2 linked regions of the Allobranchiibius huperziae genome follow. Each later gene encodes a partner of the first gene's protein in a complex. Links are inferred from orthologs where the notes say so. Each region holds a gene or a part of one and is shown on either strand. Other genes may lie near its edges.

Region 1 (3,227 bases):
AGGATGTAGCGGCTCGACGGCGCTGGTACGGAGAGGCCAGCGTGACCGACGTACGGCGAATTCATCTGTGCTCCACTCGAATCGGTCCAGTTGCTCATGCCTTCACCTGCCCGGGGGCATCCTCGGCACGCTCGAAGACGTGGTCGACGAAGCCGTACTCCTTGGCCTCCTGCGCGGAGAACCAGCGGTCCCGGTCGGAGTCGGCGGTGATCTGCTCGACCGTCTGCCCGGTGTGCTGGGCGATCAGCTCGGCCATCTTGTTCTTGATGAAGATCATCTGCTCGGCCTGGATCTTGATGTCGGAGGCCGTGCCGCCGAGACCACCGGACGGCTGGTGCATCATCACGCGTGCGTTCGGGGTCGCATAACGCTTGCCCGGGGTGCCGGCCGAGAGCAGGAACTGCCCCATGCTGGCCGCCATTCCCATCGCGACCGTGGCCACGTCGTTGGGAATCCAGTTCATTGTGTCGAAGATGGCCATGCCCGCGGAGATCGAACCGCCGGGGCTGTTGATGTAGAGCCAGATGTCGGCGTTCGGGTCCTCGGCCGTCAGCAGCAGCAGCTGCGCGGCGATCACGTTGGCGTTGTCGTCACGGACGTCGGAGCCGAGGAAGATGATGCGTTCCTTCAGCAGCCGGTTGTAGATCTGGTCGTCGAGTCCCCCGGTCGGTGCCTGGGTCGCCATCGAGACCTTCTGGATGTCACTCAAGGTCTTCTCTTCTCTCATCGCGTCGGACTGCTCCGGTCGACCCCGCATGCGCGCGGTCACGAAGCGGTCGAATCAGCTTCTACTGGACCCTAACGCCCGGCTCGCGCCGTTCCGTCCCCGATCTTCGCCGTGTTCGCCGTGAGCGCAAGGCCGCGACGTGCGCGCGGCCTGCACCGGACACGATGACGGGGCCCGCACATCGAGTCGATGTGCGAGCCCCGTTGTCAGAGCGAGCGATTCAGGCCTTGGGAGCCTCGGCCGAGGAGTCCTGGGAATCCTCGGAGTCGGCGGGCGTGCTGTCGGTGTCGCCCGCGACCTCGATGACGTCGGCGTCGTCGGTGGCCTCGGCGGTCTCCGTGTCGGTCGCGTCCTCGTCCTGCTCGGCGTCGTTGAGCGCGTTCAGGTCGACGGTCTCACCGTTGGTGTCGATCACCGTGACCCGCTCCAGCACCGTGCTGAGCGCCTTGCGACGGGCGACCTCACCCATCACCGCGGGCACCTGGCCCTGCTGGTCCAGCGCCTGCGCGAACTGGTTGGGGTCCATGCCGTACTGCTGCGCGGACATGATCAGGTACTCGATCAGCTCCTCCTGGGAGACCTGCACCTCGTTCTCCTCGACGATCTTGTCGAGCAGGAACTGGCTCTGCAGTGCCTTCGTCGTGCTCTCGGTGACCTCGGCGCGGTGCTCGTCGTCGTCGACGCGGTCCTCACCCTCGAGGTGCTGCTGCACCTCGGCCTCCACGATGCTCTGCGGCACCGCGAGGTCCAGGTCCTCCAGCAGCTGGTCCAGGACCTTGTCGCGCGCCTGGATGCCCTGCTGGAAACGCTTGCCGCGCTCGGCCTGCGCGGTCATGTCGATGCGCAGGTCGGCGACCGTGTCGTGCTCGGAAGCCAACTGGGCGAAGTCGTCGTCGACGTCGGGCAGCTGACGCTCCTTGACCGACTGGACGGTGACGGAGCACTGGGCGGCCTGGCCCTCATGCTCGCCGCCGGCCAGGGCGGCCTCGAAGGTGGCGGTGTCGCCGGCGGACAGACCGGTGACCGCGTCGTCCAGACCCTCGAGCATGTTGCCGCTGCCGACGACGTACGAGACGCCGGAGACGTCGTCGATCTTCTCGTCGCCGATCGTGGCGGACAGGTCGATGGTGAGCGAGTCACCCTCGGCGGCGGGGCGCTCAACCGGGGCCAGCGTGCCGAACCGCTCGCGGAGCGTCTCGATCTCGGCGTCGACGTCCTCGTCGGTGACCTCGACCGGGTCGACGGTCACGCTGATCGCGGAGAAGTCGGGCAGGTCGAACTGCGGACGCACGTCGACCTCGACGGTGAACTTCAGGTCCTCACCCTCGGTCGCCGGCACGTCCGTGACCTCGACCTCGGGCTGGCCGAGCGGCTGCACGTCGTTGCTCTCCAGCGCCTGGCCGTAGAACTCCGGCAGGGCCTCGTTGACGGCTTCCTGCAGCACCGCGCCACGGCCGACCCGCTGGTCGATGATCCGTGCCGGCACCTTGCCCTGGCGGAAGCCCGGCACCTGGATCTGGTTGCCGATGGTCTTGTAGGCCGCGCTGACGCTCGGCTCCAGCTCGGCGTAGGGGACCTCGATGGTCATCTTGACCCGCGTCGGGCTCAGGGTGTCGACGGCGCTCTTCACTGCACAGACTCCATAGATCGAAAGGGGCTCTCTGCCGGCGTACGTCGCAAGGCGGGCGTCGGCGACCCGGACGACCGGGCGGCGAAAGCGGGAACCGTCTGCCATGTTCCCTGACGAAGCGGGGCGCGAGCAAACCGGTGGGGTACGAGGTGCCCCGGCCGGGCGTCTCCAGATGTCGGTTCAGGAGGGTTCTCACACCCCGCGACCGTCCCGAATCGACATCTCGAGCACAAATCCTGTTGCCCCCTCCTTCGTCGGGGTAACAGGAACCACGGGCTCACTTCGTTCCGCCCGCTCCCAGCATCCTGTTGCCCCTTCTTCGTCGGGGTAACAGGAACCACGGGCTCACTTCGTTCCGCCCGCTCCCAGCATCCTGTTGCCCCTTCTTCGTCGGGGTAACAGGATTTGAACCTGCGGCCTTCCGCTCCCAAAGCGGACGCGCTACCAAGCTGCGCCATACCCCGTGCTGCGCGGCTGGTGCGAACCACACCACGCGAGCCAGTACGCTATCGCCTCGGCGCAGCACACCGGACCACACACCATCGGGTGGGACGAGGTTGCGCCACGCGGGTGTAGCTCAATGGTAGAGCCCCAGTCTTCCAAACTGGCTACGCGAGTTCGATTCTCGTCACCCGCTCACAGTGCCGCACCGCAGGCTCCGACAGCGTTGGCCCGCAACGGTTCCCGTCGTTGCCACGCAGTCGTCGCACAGGGCGGCCCCGCGCCGGTCACGACGGGACCACGATCGCCGTCAGGAGTGCGTCGCGGCGGGGTCCCGCACCCGATGAGTCGTCTCTTGGTCACCCCGCCCGGTCAGCCGGCGCAAACCCTCGGCACCGGCGCTGTGCGGCTCGGGCACGTAGAGGAACA
Region 2 (2,874 bases), 470 kb from region 1 along the record:
CACGGTCAGGCGGGGACCCTCGGCAGGATCGGCAAGCTCAACGCGCAGATGCTGACGTCGTCGCCGCTCACCCTCTTCGTGCCGCTCCTGCTCGTGCTCGCCGTCGTGGTGCTCGTGGCCCCGAGTCGACGCTTCAGCCGCCCCATAGCCCGGCTGTGGTCGCAGATCCCCTTCCTCGGCAACGGGCTCGCCGCCGCCGTGATCTGCTGGGTCATCGGCTTCTTCGCCAACGATTCCGGCACCGGCATCCCGCCGATCGGCATGCTGATCGCTGCTCCGTTGCTCGTGGTGCTCGCGACGATCCCCTCCCGGCAGCGGCATGAACGACCGGCCTCCGGGCACGCGGCGGACCTGCACCCGGCTCCGGAGGGATAGGGCGCCGAACGCGCACCGGGTGCCCGCGCGCGCGGCCCCGGAGTGGATTTGGAGCGGTATCACCGGCCCGGTACGCTTAAGGACTGTGCGTGGCTCTGCCCTGCGCTCGAACGACCGGCATGGCGCGGTGCACGGGAACAAACACGTGCGTTTCCGCGCTGAAGAGGTTGTTCGCGGCGCATCAGGCCACGACACACGCCCTCGCCGGGCAGCCTGACCGGATCGTGTCGATCGACACGGGATGTCAGGAAGTGCGGGGGAGGGCTCCGGCGTACGCCAGGCCGACACACCCGAGTGCGGGGGTCGGTAGGGGTGGCGCCGGCAATCCAAGGAATCGTCCGGGCAGCAGCCCGGGCGAACGACGAGACACGAACAGACGGAGTCAACAGGTTGCCTACCATCAACCAGCTCGTCCGTAAGGGTCGGCAGGACAAGGCCACGAAGGTCTCCACGCCGGCGCTGAAGGGCAGCCCCCAGCGGCGCGGTGTGTGCACCCGCGTCTACACCACGACCCCCAAGAAGCCGAACTCGGCGCTGCGCAAGGTGGCCCGCGTGAAGCTGACCTCGGGCATCGAGGTCACCGCCTACATCCCCGGCGTCGGCCACAACCTGCAGGAGCACTCGATCGTGCTCGTCCGCGGCGGTCGCGTGAAGGACCTGCCCGGCGTGCGGTACAAGATCGTCCGCGGTTCGCTGGACACCCAGGGTGTCCGCAGCCGCCAGCAGGCTCGTTCCAAGTACGGCGCGAAGAGGGAGAAGAAGTAATGCCACGTAAGGGTCCCGCCCCGAAGCGCCCCCTCGTCATCGACCCGGTCTACGGGTCGCCGCTGGTCACCCAGCTGATCAACAAGATCCTGCTGGACGGCAAGAAGTCCGTCGCCGAGCGCATCGTCTACGGCGCCCTCGAGGGCACCCGCGACAAGACCGGCACCGACCCGGTCGTCACGCTGAAGCGCGCGCTGGAGAACGTCAAGCCCAGCCTCGAGGTCAAGAGCCGCCGTGTCGGTGGCGCGACCTACCAGGTGCCGATCGAGGTCAAGCCCGGCCGGGCGACGACCCTGTCGCTGCGCTGGCTGGTCGGCTACTCCCGGCAGCGCCGCGAGAAGACGATGACCGAGCGACTGATGAACGAGATCCTCGACGCGAGCAACGGCCTGGGTGCCGCGGTCAAGCGCCGCGAGGACACCCACAAGATGGCCGAGTCCAACCGGGCCTTCGCGCACTACCGCTGGTGATCCACGGCTGACCCGTGTGGTCGCCGGCCAGAACGGCGACCACACGGGAGCCGCACCACAACATTCGACGAGCGGATAAGGAACCACACCGTGGCACAGCAGGAAGTGCTGACCGACCTGAAGAAGGTCCGCAACATCGGCATCATGGCCCACATCGATGCCGGCAAGACCACGACCACCGAGCGCATCCTCTTCTACACCGGTATCAACTACAAGATCGGTGAGGTCCACGACGGCGCGGCCACGATGGACTGGATGGAGCAGGAGCAGGAGCGCGGCATCACGATCACGTCCGCCGCGACGACCTGTTTCTGGAAAGACAACCAGATCAACATCATCGACACCCCCGGGCACGTCGACTTCACCGTCGAGGTGGAGCGCTCGCTGCGCGTGCTGGACGGCGCCGTGGCCGTGTTCGACGGCAAGGAGGGCGTCGAGCCCCAGTCCGAGACCGTCTGGCGTCAGGCCGACAAGTACAAGGTCCCGCGCATCTGCTTCGTCAACAAGATGGACAAGATGGGCGCCGACTTCTACTACACGGTGCAGACCATCGTGGACCGTCTCGGTGCGACGCCGCTGGTCATCCAGCTGCCCATCGGCAGCGAGTCCGACTTCATCGGCGTCGTCGACCTGGTCCGCATGAAGTCCCTCGTGTGGCGCGGTGAGACCAAGCTGGGCGAGGACTACGAGGTCGAGGAGATCCCGGCCGAGCTGCAGGACAAGGCCGACGAGTACCGCACCCACCTGGTGGAGCGCGTCGCCGAGTCCGACGACGCCCTCATGGAGAAGTACCTGGGCGGCGAGGAGCTGACCGAGGCGGAGCTGAAGGCCGGCATCCGTGCGATCACCATCGCCGGCGAGGTCAACCCGGTGCTCTGCGGCACGGCGTTCAAGAACAAGGGCGTGCAGCCCATGCTCGACGCCGTCGTGGACTACCTGCCCAACCCGCTCGACGTCCCCCCGATGATCGGCCACAAGCCGGGCGACGAGGAGACCGAGATCGTCCGCAAGCCGAACACCGAGGAGCCCTTCTCGGCGTTGGCGTTCAAGGTCGCGACCCACCCGTTCTTCGGGACGCTGACCTACGTGCGCGTCTACTCCGGCCGGATGTCCACCGGTGGCCAGGTCATGAACACGACCAAGGGCCGCAAGGAGCGCGTCGGGAAGCTCTTCCAGATGCACTCCAACAAGGAGAACCCGGTCGAGACCGCCTCCGCGGGTCACATCTACGCATTCATCGGGCTGAAGGACACCACCACCGGTG

What was found.
Region 2: the proteins of tig (region 1) and rpsG are in contact, whole or in part, in a crystal structure (PDB 3GTY), measured with the Thermotoga maritima proteins. The link is inferred for Allobranchiibius huperziae from one-to-one orthologs. Residues at the interface, in WP_004081061.1 of Thermotoga maritima: Glu122, Val124, Val129, Leu130, Tyr133, Glu188, Gly259, Ile262, Tyr263, Glu266, Ser270, Glu273, Gln274, Glu277, Arg308, Gln311, Ile312, Ser315, Tyr316, Glu325, Arg329, Arg336, Leu363, Phe366, Trp367, Arg373, Leu377, Arg381, Leu384, Glu387; in WP_004081843.1 of Thermotoga maritima: Lys34, Lys52, Lys55, Glu59, Arg62, Gln63, Glu66, Asn67, Lys69, Val71, Arg95, Ala109, Lys110, Lys111, Gly112, Arg113, Pro114, Glu117, Glu121, Ile124, Ala125, Tyr127, Asn128, Asn129, Thr130, Gly131, Lys135, Asp139, Arg142, Met143.

The regions. Positions count from the first base shown.
Region 1 is NZ_JACCFW010000001.1:2,400,512-2,403,738, forward strand. Bases 153-3,121 are described here. They hold tig (trigger factor), read right to left. Parts: upstream 2,358-3,121; coding sequence 948-2,357; downstream 153-947. Other genes in these bases: HNR15_RS11245 (ATP-dependent Clp protease proteolytic subunit), read right to left, coding at 153-685; HNR15_RS11265 (helix-turn-helix transcriptional regulator), read right to left, coding at 3,109-3,121. In the rest of the region: HNR15_RS11240 (ATP-dependent Clp protease proteolytic subunit), read right to left, coding at 1-65; more of HNR15_RS11245, read right to left, coding at 95-152; more of HNR15_RS11265, read right to left, coding at 3,122-3,227. UniProt on the Bacillus subtilis protein: Involved in protein export. Acts as a chaperone by maintaining the newly synthesized protein in an open conformation. Functions as a peptidyl-prolyl cis-trans isomerase.
Region 2 is NZ_JACCFW010000001.1:2,871,791-2,874,664, reverse strand. It holds rpsG (30S ribosomal protein S7), read left to right. Parts: upstream 1-1,139; coding sequence 1,140-1,610; downstream 1,611-2,874. Other genes in the region: fusA (elongation factor G), read left to right, coding at 1,701-2,874; rpsL (30S ribosomal protein S12), read left to right, coding at 766-1,140; HNR15_RS13565 (hypothetical protein), read left to right, coding at 1-375.